4 regions of the Bacillus sp. CIS52 genome follow, and region 3 is predicted to be linked to each of the others. Evidence: riboswitches for the same ligand, from Rfam matches in the RefSeq annotation. Region 3 holds a riboswitch; each other region holds the start of a gene.
The links. A riboswitch is a leader RNA that binds a small molecule or an ion and turns the genes downstream of it on or off. The one in region 3 is predicted to bind thiamine pyrophosphate.
Positions count from the first base shown of each region.

Region 1: it holds a riboswitch for thiamine pyrophosphate, as region 3 does, so the genes downstream of both, thiC (phosphomethylpyrimidine synthase ThiC) here and ACH32G_RS01630 (acetylornithine deacetylase) in region 3, are expected to answer to the same signal.
Region 2: it holds a riboswitch for thiamine pyrophosphate, as region 3 does, so the genes downstream of both, ACH32G_RS02675 (ECF transporter S component) here and ACH32G_RS01630 (acetylornithine deacetylase) in region 3, are expected to answer to the same signal.
Region 4: it holds a riboswitch for thiamine pyrophosphate, as region 3 does, so the genes downstream of both, tenA (thiaminase II) here and ACH32G_RS01630 (acetylornithine deacetylase) in region 3, are expected to answer to the same signal.

Region 1 is NZ_JBIUFR010000001.1:1,036,620-1,039,829, reverse strand. It holds tRNA gene ACH32G_RS04825 (tRNA-Leu) at 182-263, shown strand; gene ACH32G_RS04820 (Type 1 glutamine amidotransferase-like domain-containing protein) at 411-1,109, shown strand; TPP riboswitch at 1,159-1,269, shown strand; gene thiC (phosphomethylpyrimidine synthase ThiC) at 1,392-3,164, shown strand; gene ACH32G_RS04810 (FAD-binding oxidoreductase) at 3,208-3,210, opposite strand, start outside.
Region 2 is NZ_JBIUFR010000001.1:640,762-643,971, reverse strand. It holds gene ACH32G_RS02680 (ABC transporter ATP-binding protein) at 1-1,526, opposite strand, end outside; gene ACH32G_RS02675 (ECF transporter S component) at 1,513-2,112, opposite strand; TPP riboswitch at 2,294-2,407, opposite strand; gene ACH32G_RS02670 (glycosyl hydrolase family 18 protein) at 2,556-3,210, shown strand, end outside.
Region 3 is NZ_JBIUFR010000001.1:438,287-441,496, reverse strand. It holds gene sigG (RNA polymerase sporulation sigma factor SigG) at 1-510, shown strand, start outside; gene ACH32G_RS01635 (ABC transporter ATP-binding protein) at 638-1,435, shown strand; TPP riboswitch at 1,440-1,548, shown strand; gene ACH32G_RS01630 (acetylornithine deacetylase) at 1,622-2,902, shown strand; gene ACH32G_RS01625 (YlmC/YmxH family sporulation protein) at 2,963-3,210, shown strand, end outside.
Region 4 is NZ_JBIUFR010000001.1:780,106-783,315, forward strand. It holds gene tenI (thiazole tautomerase TenI) at 1-485, opposite strand, end outside; gene tenA (thiaminase II) at 463-1,170, opposite strand; TPP riboswitch at 1,256-1,364, opposite strand; gene ACH32G_RS03495 (monovalent cation:proton antiporter family protein) at 1,418-3,210, opposite strand, start outside.

The DNA.
Region 1 (3,210 bases), 600 kb from region 3:
AGTGATTTGCATATTGCAGATCACTTTTTTTATATAATAAAAGCGTCAAGACTATGAATATAAGTTTCTTGCTTGTATCGTGTATACTGCATTACCATTAAAAAAACTTTACTAAAACCGTTGACACTTTATAAAATGCATGTTATATTTATATACGTCGGTTGAACACGACGTATTACATGCCGGTGTGGCGGAATTGGCAGACGCGCACGACTCAAAATCGTGTTCCTTCTGGAGTGCCGGTTCGACCCCGGCCACCGGTATAAGAAAGCTTCTACATATGTAGAAGCTTTTTTTGTTGTATGAAAATACCCTCTAAGGCTTGTGAAAAATATTAAAAAGGCGGTATCCAAAACGGAATACCGTCTTTTTAATGAGCTGTTATACTTGAGAAAAAAGAGGTGATGACGTTGAAGCAGATTATTGCAATGGGCGGCGGGGGGTTTTCCATGGAGCCGGATCATCTTGTGCTGGATCAATATATTTTAGAGCAATCGGTGCGGTCAAAGCCGAAAGTTTGTTTTTTGCCGACAGCAAGCGGAGATTCGGAGAATTACATCGGCAGGTTTTATCAGGCCTTTCAAAAGCTGGAGTGTCAGCCGGATCACTTGTCGCTGTTTAAACCGCCGTGTTCTGATCTCAGGTCCTTTCTCATGAAGAAAGATATCATATATGTCGGCGGCGGCAATACGCGCAATATGCTTGTCTTATGGAAAGAATGGGGGCTCGGCCTTATTCTGCGTGAGGCTTGGGAGAACGGTGTAATCTTGGCTGGTCTCAGCGCCGGGGCGATTTGCTGGTTTGAAGAAGGAGTGACAGATTCGTCAGGAGATTTGAGAGAGTTGCAAGCTTTAGGGTTTTTGCCTGGAAGCTTTTGTCCTCACTATGACGGAGAAGCGGAGCGCCGGCCGGTGTATCACCGTCTGATTTCAGAAAATAAACTTCAGGAGGGCTATGCCGCTGATGACGGCGCTGCGCTTCATTATAAAAACGATCAGCTGTTCCGGTCTGTCTCTTCCCGGGAAACGGCAAAGGGTTACAGGGTTTTTGATACTGAAGAAGGCGTAAGGGAAACAGAGCTTCCAGTCATTCCGTTATCTGAATTTTGATAATATACTTTTTTTTGTATGCAAATTATGTTACGATGAAACCGAAATGAATAGTTACTGGGGGTGCCCGTCTAAGCGGGCTGAGAGAGAAGCGGCGGCTTCTTAACCCTTTGGACCTGATCTGGTTCGTACCAGCGTGGGGAAGTAAAGGTTTTATTATTGTTGTGGAAAACAATAATAGTTTCTTTCTGACTGCAAAACCGGGTTCTCCAATGAATCCGGTTTTTTTGTGCTGGTGCTGAGCTTGGTTCTGTTATTCAAATGGATAAGGGAGAGATTTGTATGCAAAATCAATCAGTACAGCAAGCGAACATTTCTATTATGTCGAGTTTTTCAGGCAGTAAAAAGGTTTATGTAAAGGGTTCTTCGCCTGACATACGAGTGCCGATGCGGGAAATCAGCCTCAGTCCGACAACGGGGGCGTTCGGGGAAGAGGAGAATCCGCCGGTCCGTGTTTATGATACGAGCGGACCGTATACAGACCCGGATGTACAAATTCAAATTCATGAAGGTCTGAAGCCGCTCCGCACAAAGTGGATTACAAAGCGCGGCGATGTGGAGAAATATAACGGACGGGCCGTGAAACCTGAGGACAACGGCTATAAAAAAGAAGGCCGTGCCGCCGAATATCCCGGTTTACAGCGGAAACCGCTGCGGGCCAAGGCAGGGAAAAACGTTACACAATTGCATTATGCGAGAAAAGGCATCATTACACCGGAAATGGAGTTTATCGCAATTCGCGAGCATGTGTCTCCCGAATTTGTCAGAGACGAGGTAGCCAGCGGCCGGGCGATCATTCCTTCAAATATTAATCATCCTGAAAGTGAACCGATGATTATCGGCCGGAATTTTCATGTGAAGATCAATGCAAATATCGGCAACTCGGCTGTTACATCTTCTATTGAAGAAGAAGTCGAAAAAATGACGTGGGCGATTCGCTGGGGCGCCGATACGATGATGGACTTATCCACCGGGAAAGATATTCATACGACACGTGAATGGATCATCCGCAATTGCCCAGTACCTGTGGGGACGGTGCCGATTTATCAGGCGCTTGAAAAAGTAAACGGCATCGCCGAGGATTTAACGTGGGACATTTATCGAGACACATTGATTGAGCAGGCGGAGCAGGGCGTGGATTATTTCACCATCCATGCCGGCGTATTGCTTCGTTACGTCCCGTTAACGGCCAAACGCACGACGGGAATCGTATCCCGCGGCGGGGCGATTATGGCGCAATGGTGCCTGGCTCACCATCAGGAAAGCTTTCTGTACACGCACTTTGAAGAAATTTGTGAAATTATGAAGACGTATGATATTGCATTTTCTCTTGGAGATGGGTTGCGTCCCGGCTCGATTGCGGATGCTAATGATGAAGCGCAGTTTGCGGAATTGGAGACTCTCGGGGAATTGACGGAAATCGCGTGGAAGCACGATGTGCAAGTGATGATTGAAGGACCGGGTCATGTGCCGATGCATAAAATTAAAGAGAACATGGACAAACAGCTGGAAATTTGTAAAGAGGCGCCTTTTTATACACTGGGCCCATTAACGACTGATATCGCTCCGGGCTATGACCATATTACTTCGGCGATCGGCGCGGCGATGATCGGCTGGTACGGGACAGCGATGCTTTGTTATGTCACGCCGAAGGAGCATTTGGGCCTGCCGAATCGTGATGATGTAAGAGAGGGAGTCATTACGTATAAAATCGCGGCCCATGCGGCAGACCTTGCCAAAGGGCATCCGGGTGCTCAGATCCGTGATGATGCTCTGTCTAAGGCGCGGTTTGAATTCCGGTGGCGCGATCAATTTCATTTGTCGCTTGATCCTGAAAGAGCAATGGAATATCATGATGAAACGCTGCCGACTGAAGGCGCAAAAACGGCTCACTTCTGTTCGATGTGCGGCCCGAAGTTTTGCAGCATGAGAATTTCTCAGGATATTCGCGATTATGCGAAAGAAAACGGTCTGACTGAAGACGAGGCCCTCAATGAAGGATTAAAAGAAAAAGCAAAAGAGTTTGTCGAGAAGGGAAGCCATTTATATCAATAAAAAAGAAAAGATGAGGATGGAGTGTGTCCATCTTCATCTTTTTTTA
Region 2 (3,210 bases), 200 kb from region 3:
AACAATGAGTCGGGCGTTCCGCGGTACACAAGCTTCGTGCCGCAGAGCACAACGATCGTATCGGCATAATCTGAGACGAGCTCCATATCATGTGTCACCATTAAAACGGCCGTTCCTTCCTTTTGGATCTCCTGAAGCATCAGCATGCACTCACGCGCCGTTTTTGCGTCCTGCCCGAAAGTCGGTTCATCAAGCAGCAAAACTTTCACCTGATGCATAAGCATCGTGGCGACGCTGAGCCTGCGTTTTTGTCCTTGGCTTAAAGAGAATGGATGCTGTGAGGCATAGCGTCTCAGGCCGAACCGGGTTAAGAGCTGAAGAGCTTTCTCCTTTGCGGCTTGACCGTTTTCAAAGCCGAACAGCAGCTCTTGAATGACGGAATCTGTGACAAACTGGTGTTCAGGATTTTGGAAAACATACCCCATCAGCCGCCGAAGCTCTTTTTCCGAATAGGAATCTACCGGTCTGCCGTCTATTTTGATGTCTCCGCTCACAGGACGGATGAGCTTGGCCGCGGCGGACAGGAGCGTTGATTTTCCGGTTCCGTTAGGGCCGGCAATCGCGGTGATTGACCCTTTTTTTACGGAAAAGCTCACGTCCTGAAAAATGGTGTCTGTTCCTCTTATGAATGACAGCCCGTGAACACTCAGCGCGTCCTCTGCCGAAAGCGCGGCGGGCCGGGGGCCGGGAAAGGGCGGTACAGGTTCTTGAAACAGTCTTTCTTTGCACAATGTAAAAGGAATGCTGACGTGCTCCTGCAATGAGATCACCCGCGGAATCGGAATGCCGAGCTGTGTCAGCTCTTCAAGTTTTGTTTCAAAGATCGCGCCCGTCTCTCCGTCCATCACTTTCTGACCCGTTCCGTCAAGGACAATTGTCCTGTCCATCCACGGCGCCCAATGATCAAGCTGATGCTCGATAACAAGAAGTCCGAAGCCTTTTTGGGCCTGCAGTTCTTTGATCAGCCGCACCAATTCACGCACGGAATATGGATCAAGCTGTGCCGTCGGTTCGTCTAAAATAATGAGTTCCGGTTCCATCGCAATGATACAGGCGAGCGCGACCTTTTGTTTTGAACCGCCTGACAGCGAGGCGATCGTCCGTGTTTTCAGATGAGTGATTTCTAATTTTTCCAAAACGTCCTCAATAATTAAGTCCATCTCTTCTTTTGTATATTGCAAATTTTCCAGACCGAAGGCTATTTCATCTTCAACCGTCAGCATGCAAAACTGCTGATCCGGATCTTGAAACACGACCCCGATGGATCGGGCGGCGGGTTCTGACAGGTCCGAAAGAGGTGTTCCGTATAAGGAAACGGTTCCCGTTTGAACCGCATCGCAGGCTTCCGGGTACAGACCGTTTAAACAAAGTGCGAGCGAGCTTTTGCCGCATCCGCTCGGCCCGAGCAATAAAACCCGTTCTCCTTTGCGGAGCTGAAATGACACGTCTTGAAAAACCGGCTTCTCATCCTGCTCATAAGAAAAGGTAAGACGGCGGGCCGATAGAAGGGGTTCAGATGCCTGCATCTTGGTTCACCTGTTTCTTTTTCTTCTTGAATTCTTTTCCGAGCGCCATGCCGTTCAGCACCCCTGTGTAAGCCAGCGCATCACTGATTGCTTTGCCGAGAAGGCCGGCAAGAAGCGCACCTGAGACCAGGCGGATGAGAAGCATGACGGCTAATAAACCCGGATTCAAAACAGAGTATCCGGAAATGAACAAGTCATAAATGAAGCTCGCAACAGAAGACCCCATACCGGATAAAAGGAGCACGGGCAGGGTATACACCCGCCAGCGTGTCGCAAAAAAGACCGCTTCCGCACCGATTCCCTGCGCGATGCCGATCAGAATTACCATCGGCCCTGACGGATTTCCGAGTAAACACTCCACAAACGCGGCGATGATTTCAGAAATGAGCGCCGCTCCCGGTTTTTGAATAATGTAGGCGGCAATCACCGAGACGATAAACCAAATACCGTAAATCGGTTCGTAGCTCATCCGGCCGAAAAACCCTGCCGCTATATTGCTTGCATGAGTTGATAATAAATAAACGACAGCAAATACAACACTGATGACGGACATGACGACAATTTCTCTCATTTTCCAATTTTTCATTGTGATCTCCTGCTTTCTTATCGGATAGTCGTATGTATGAAAGAGTTGATTTTACGAAAGACGATTGGTCGTAAGTTTCATATTGCAGTGTCCTCCCCCGTTTTTTAATGAAAAATAAAAAACTGCATATCCGAGGGAATATGCAGCAGCAGAACGAAAACGCATGGAAAAAACCCTGCGCTCCGGTCAATCTGCACTTCCCCACGCTGGTATTATCCAGATCGGGTTATAAGGGATCAAAACACGCCTGCCGCATGTTTTATCTCAGCCGATAACAGCACCCCTAGTGCGTTTCCTATACAGTTTTTTATGATGACATCATCATAGTTGATCATGTCTGATTTGTAAACAGCCTTTCTCTAAACAGAGTTTGGAATCGGACCGGAAGATCATTCATAAAGATAAGAAGAGCCCTTTTGATCAAAAGGAAACGGAGGACATCTATGTTTGTTCATACAGTGCAGTCTGGCGACTCGTTATTTTCCATCAGCAGAAAGTACGGATACCCTGTTGACAGCATCAGAAGCGTCAATGGGCTTGAGGAAACGAATATCGTACCGGGGCAGGCGCTTTTGATCCCTCTTAATGAATATACGGTTCAGCCGAATGATACGTATGCCGTTATCGCAAGTAAAACTTATGTGCCGCAGATGCAGCTGATGCAGGCAAACCCGGATATTCCGCCGAACCGGCTGCGGCCGGGTGTGAAAGTGAGAATTCCGGATATCTCCAACTATCTGGCGGGAACCCTCCAATTTTATGTCATTCGGACACCTGAAGCGGACAGAGAGCTCATTAATGATTTTGCACCCTATTCATCGGCGATTTCTTTGTTTGAATATCATTTTGGCCCGAACGGAGATATCATGAATGATTTAAACGACAGAACCGCGATAGAAACCACATGGCAAAACAGGGTGCGGCCGCTTGCGGTTATCACGAATCTGACAGAAGGAGGGTTCAGCCCGGAATTAGCCCATCAAGTCCTGCAGAACCCGACGGCGAGAACGAACCTCGTCAATAATATCGTCTACCTGACCGTAAGAAAGGGATACGGCGGTGTAAATATTGATTTTGAACGGATCAGGGAAGCCGACC
Region 3 (3,210 bases):
TCAACATACGCTGTACCGATGATTATCGGAGAAATCCGCAGATATTTGCGGGATAACAATCCGATCCGCGTCTCGAGGTCGCTTCGCGATATCGCATATAAAGCGCTTCAAGTAAGGGAGCGGTTAATCAGTGAGACAAGCAGGGAGCCGACAGCAGAGGAAATCGCCAAAGTTCTTGAAGTGCCCCATGAAGAAATTGTGTTTGCCCTTGACGCCATCCAAGATCCGGTATCACTGTTTGAGCCGATTTATAATGACGGCGGCGATCCGATTTACGTGATGGACCAGATCAGCGATGAGCGCAATAAGGATACACAATGGATTGAGGAGCTCGCTCTGAAAGAAGGCATGAGAAGACTGAACGAACGGGAAAAAATGATTTTGCGAAAGCGCTTTTTCCAGGGGAAAACCCAAATGGAAGTCGCAGAAGAAATCGGCATATCCCAAGCTCAGGTCTCAAGGCTTGAAAAGGCAGCCATTAAACAAATGAATAAGAATATCCATCAATAACGGAGAAAGCCTTTAAACATTGTTTTAAAGGCTTTTTTCGTGCGCCGGTTTACGTTTGCGAAAAAGTGATGTATTCTAATGTGTAAAAGTTTTAAGAAAATTGAAACAAATAAACGGGGGAACTGCAATGATTTTACAGCTGAACAATGTGTCATTAAAAAGAAACGGCCAATGGATTTTGAAAGATATCAACTGGCGCGTTGAGAAAAACGAAAATTGGGTGCTGTTCGGACTGAACGGAGCCGGAAAAACAGCCTTGCTGAATATGTTATGTTCTTATTACTTTCCCACTTCAGGAGAGATGCAGGTGCTCGGCCATCAATTCGGCAAAACAGAGCTCGGTGACAGGCTCAGAAAAAAAATCGGTCTTGTTTCAGCGGGTCTGCAGCACAAATTATATGCCGCGGATTCTGCTTTTGAAATCGCCCTCAGCGGCGCGTACGCTTCAATCGGGCTTTATGAAACACCGAGTGAACAAGTGAGGGAAAAAGCGATCGGTCTGCTGAAGGATTTAGGCGCCATCAGCTACGCGGACAGACGGTATGAAACGTTATCTCAGGGGGAAAGGCAAAGAGCGCTGATTGCGCGGGCGCTTATGGCTGATCCGGAACTGCTGATTTTGGATGAGCCCGTGACGGGTCTCGATTTTATGGCAAGAGAGCAGCTGCTGGACACGATAACGTCGATCGCTGAAAAAGAAAATGCGCCGTCCATCCTTTATGTCACTCATCATGCTGAAGAAATTCTGCCGGTATTTGATCAGGCGCTGCTTTTAAAACAAGGCGAGGTGTTCGCTGCCGGGAAAATCAAGGACATGCTTTCTGACGAGCGGCTTACAGCGTTTTTCGATATGCCTGTCAATGTCTTATGGAACAACGGCCGTCCATTTTTAACGCGTGCAAAAGCGGCATCATCCGTCAAATAAAATCAATTCACCCTGGGGGTGTTGCTTACATGCAGCTGAGAGAGACGTTGGTCTCAACCCTTAACGGACCTGATCCGGATCATGCCGGCGGAGGGAAGCGGTGAAAAAAAGCGGAGGAAAATCCGTTTTTACCCGTTTCATTTGATGAAACGGGTTTTTTTAATACAGCAAAAGGAGAGATGTTCAATGAACCAGCTTGACATGCTGCTGCAGCAGGCGGATAAACGGCGGGACGATTTAATACATATTGCTGAAAGGTTGATTGCCTTTCCGACACCGGCTCCGCCTGCAAGAAATACAGCAGAAGCTCAGAAGTGGGTGGCCGGATTTTTAAAAGAAATGGGCTGCTCGGTTGATATGTGGGATGTGTACCCGGAAGACCCGAACGTAGTCGGTGTTTTTAAAGGGACAGATTCAAGCGGGCATCAAAGCCTGATTTTAAACGGACACATTGACGTAGCCGAAGTCAGGGATGAAGACTGGGACTCTGACCCGTTTCAGCCGCTCGTTAAAGCCGGCATGCTGATCGGAAGAGGCGCCGCTGATATGAAAGGCGGATTGGCGTGTGTTCTATTTTCTCTGAAGCTGATACATGATGCAGGCATTGAGCTTGCGGGCGACCTCATTGTACAATCTGTGATCGGAGAAGAAGTCGGCGAGGCGGGAACGCTGGAATGCTGCAAACGCGGCTATCACGCGGATTTTGCGGTTGTCGCGGATACGAGCAGCCTGCATATTCAAGGGCAGGGCGGAGTCATCACCGGCTGGATAGAATTGAAAAGCAAACAAACATTTCATGACGGCATGAGGCGCAATATGATTCATGCGGGCGGAGGCACATTCGGAGCGAGCGCAATCGAAAAAATGGCGAAAATTATCACTGCCTTGGGAGAGCTGGAACGCCACTGGGCGGTAACGAAAAGCTATCCCGGCTTTGCGCCAGGCACCAATACGATCAACCCCGCCGTTATTGAAGGGGGAAGGCACGCAGCGTTTGTCGCCGATGAATGCCGATTATGGATTACCGTCCACTTTTACCCGAACGAAACGCACGAACAAGCTGCTGCAGAAATCGAAGACTATATCAATCGTGTCTCTGACGGTGATCTGTGGCTCAGGGAAAACAGGCCGGTGTTCAAATGGGGCGGATCTTCCATGATTGAAGACAGAGGAGAGGTGTTCCCGGCGCTGGAAATCGACCCGGACCATCCGGCCGTTTCTGTTCTGGCGGAATCGCACTCAGCCGTCAAACAACAGGAGCCCGTCATTGATGTTTCCCAAACCGTAACAGACGGAGGATGGCTTTATCATGCCGGGATTCCGAGCGTCATATACGGACCCGGCGATTTAAAAAACGCCCATTCCGTAAACGAAGAAGTGTCCGTCGATGAGCTGATGGACTATACGAAAATCATGCTGAGATTTATCCACACCTGGTGCAGCCGCAAAAAAGATTGCCCGATGTGACAAGGTTCAGCCCGGCCGCTCATATAATAGGGAAAAGAACGGGCAAAGGGCGTGATACAAATGATCAGCATATCTGAATTTCAAATAAAAGATGTAGTCAACGTGTCGAACGGAAAAAAACTCGGAAGCATCGGTGATATTGATATTAACGTGACAACGGGAAAAATTCAGGCGATTATTTTAGGCGGCAGCGGAAAAGTTCTCGGTTTTTTCGGAAAAGAAGAGGAAATGATCATTCCTTGGCGAAATATAGTTAAAATTGGGGAAGATGTCATCTTAGTGCGTGTAAACGAACCAAAGGGGGGAGC
Region 4 (3,210 bases), 340 kb from region 3:
ATCGTCTGCAGTGTCATTCCGCCGATTGCAATGACAGGGATGGAAAGCGTGCGTTTGATCTCTGAAAGCAGGCTGATGCCTCTTGCTTCAAGTCCTTGTTTACATTCGGTTTCAAACACATGGCCGAACACCACATAATCCGCATCTTCCTTTTCAGCTTGGATGGCTTCTTCCAGCGAATGAACCGAACGTCCGATATGAAGATGGGGAAATCTGCTTCGCACCTGCTTTACGGAAAAGCTGCGGGATGGAAGCTGAACACGGTGTATGTTGGCAAAAAGCGCGATATCCGCTCTGTCATTGATGATCAATTTGTCCTTATCCGCACCTCCCTTTTTCAAAAGGGACAAAAGCTGCATGATCTCTCCCGCTGTTTTGTCCCGCTCCCTGATATGGATAAAGCTTACTTCGCGCTGAATCGATAGAATATCCTCGGCCAGCTCGGCAACGGGTTTGCGATTATCAGTTACGGCGTGCAGCTCCAAAGGATTCCACCTCTTTTCCGCCCTTCTCGGACCAGCCTTCTTTTTGATAAGCCATTCCCCAAAATTGATATTCATAATAGCTTGAAATCACAAAATTCTCTTTCATTTTCGCGCGGATTTCCTCTGTGCTGTTTTCAGCAATCTCGTCAAAACGGCTGATCTGTTCTTCGACCTGCTGTCTGAACCAGTCTCCGCCGTATGTACCGATCCATTTTTCGTAAATCGGATGTTCCGGTTTGCATTCCTTTAAGCGTTCGCCGACTTCATAATAAAGCCAATAGCAGGGCAGAAGCGCGGCTAAAATTTCTCCAAAATTCCCGCTCATCACCGATCTGTACATATGAGACGTATAAGAATAGGCTGTCGGCGCCGGCTTAAATGCCGCGCGCTCTTCTTCTGTAATCCCTAAAAGCTCCGTAAATTCGCGGTGCAGCGCCATTTCCGCTTCATATGTGCCCTGAGCGTGGCCCGCCATCCTTCCCGTCGTAAACAAGTCTTCGGCATATGCGGCTGCAAACGCCTGAACTTTTGCAAAATGCGTCAAGTAGTAGGAATCTTGCAGCACGTAATAACTGAAACGGTCTAACGGCAGGCTTCCGTCACCGATCCCTGTTACAAACGGATGAACAAAGCTTCCGTCCCACCATTCGGCTGCCGCCAGTCTGCATTCTTCAGAAAATGTCATAAAGTTTTCCCCCCTGATAAAATAAAAAAACCACTTTCCCGCATCGGAAAAGTGGTTTGGAATTTATCTGGATAAAAGGAACCCAAAAAATACCGCTCCACTTCCCTACGCAGGTCTGAACCTGTTCAAGTTATGAGGGTCTAAAAGTCTCACTTTTATCTCAGCCCTTATGAAGGACACCCCTAGTGGTCATACGATTGATCATTTACTTGTTATGCCTTCTATCTTATCACGAAATGCAATTTGGTCAAGCTTCAAGGATTTTTCTCAGCTCCGACACGTAGTTGCGTGAGCCCGTAACGATGAGACGGTCTCCTGTTTTCAGCCTCGTGTCCCCGTGCGGAACGATGCTGTCCACACCTCTGAAAATCCGGACGAAAATCACATCGCCCATCAGCGGAAATTCGCGCAGAATAATGCCGTTATACGCCGTATTTTCCAGATTGATCTGATAAAGCGAAGACTCTTCATTCGTCAGAAGGTTCATCACGCCCGGCGCCTCAATTAATGCGCGCAAGAGCGTCTTTGTAGACAGAAGGATAGAAAAAATACTGATGCCCTCTTCCTTCAGTTTTGTTTCATGTTCAACCGAGCCGACGCTTGCGATGATGCGCTCAGTCCCTTTCTCTTTCGCCATTAAGGCGATTTCAGCGTTCACATCTTCATTTCCCGTCGCCACGACAAGAATATCCGTTTTAAAAATACCGTGCGACTCAAGCGTGCCGGGCTCGTAATCAGAAATCGTTTCAACAGAAAAAACAGATTCCGCAAGCTTTTCCCCGGCATTTTCCTGATACACATGGACGACCCGCACATCATATTCCTCATCAGGCAGCTCCAGCGTCACCGGAAGCGTCATTTGGTTGGCGCCGATAAATGTAATGCGCTTCTTTTCCTGCGGCGCACTTTGCCGCTTGAATAATTTTTTAAAGCCGACCGGTGTGATGATGCTGGCGATAACCGCAACCAAAGTCAGCGCGCCGGACATATTGGCGCTGATAATGTGTAGCCTTTCTCCGATCGTAGCCGCCGCGATAACAAGCGACAGCGTAGAAGTCAGCAAAAACCCCGAAGCAAACACGGTTCTTTTGTCATACCATTTCTTTAAATAAAACACCGGGAATATTTTGCTGATAAACAGCGCAAGCAGAAGCAGCGGAATCATCGTCAAAGTTTTTGGATCTTGGAAGAGCGTCCATATGTCCAGCTTCACCCCGACCATGACGAAAAAGATCGGAATTAAAAACCCGTAGCCGAATGAATCCAGCTGCTCCACCATTTCTTTATTCGGCGACAGAAGCGATACCAAAACGCCTGCTAAAAATGCACCGAGAATATTTTCCGCCCCGAGAGATTCCGATAAAGCGACAAGCACGATAATCAGTGTAAAGATGGCTCGCGTGCCGATCTGGACAGTGCCTTTAGACATCGACTGCACAAATGAGCGGTGTTTAAAGATCCTGCCGAAGAAATACAGCACCACCCCCGCGGCAAAGAGAATCAAAAGAAGCCACATATTTCCGCTGTCTTCCCCGTAAAGAGAAGAGAAGAAAGCGAGCAGAATCATCGTAGCCAAGTCCGCAATAACGGCGACAAGCAGAATGATCTGGCCGATATTGGAATTCATGATTCGTTCTTCCTTTAAAGTCGGAACGACCACACCGAGTGATATTGTCGAAATAATAAGCGTCATTAAAAACGCGTTTTGAATAAAACCGGCTAATACAAAGGCATAGGACAGCAGCAATGATAAAATAAAGATGCCGAAAAATATGATCAGTGCGGCAGAAAACGTATTGGGTGCTTCCTTGCCGTTCGGAAGGAATTGTTTTTTCTTCCCTTTCTCAAATGACGAAAAGTCAATTTCCAATCCGCTTAAAAACATTAAAAAGATAAAGCCGAGAACAGACAGCGTCTCCAGCCACGTGTCTCCCTGAACGACGAGATTCAGGCCGCTTTTTCCGATAATAAGCCCCATGATGATTTCCGCGACAACGACCGGAATGCTGAGCTTAAACCGATGTAAAAGGAGCGGTGTCA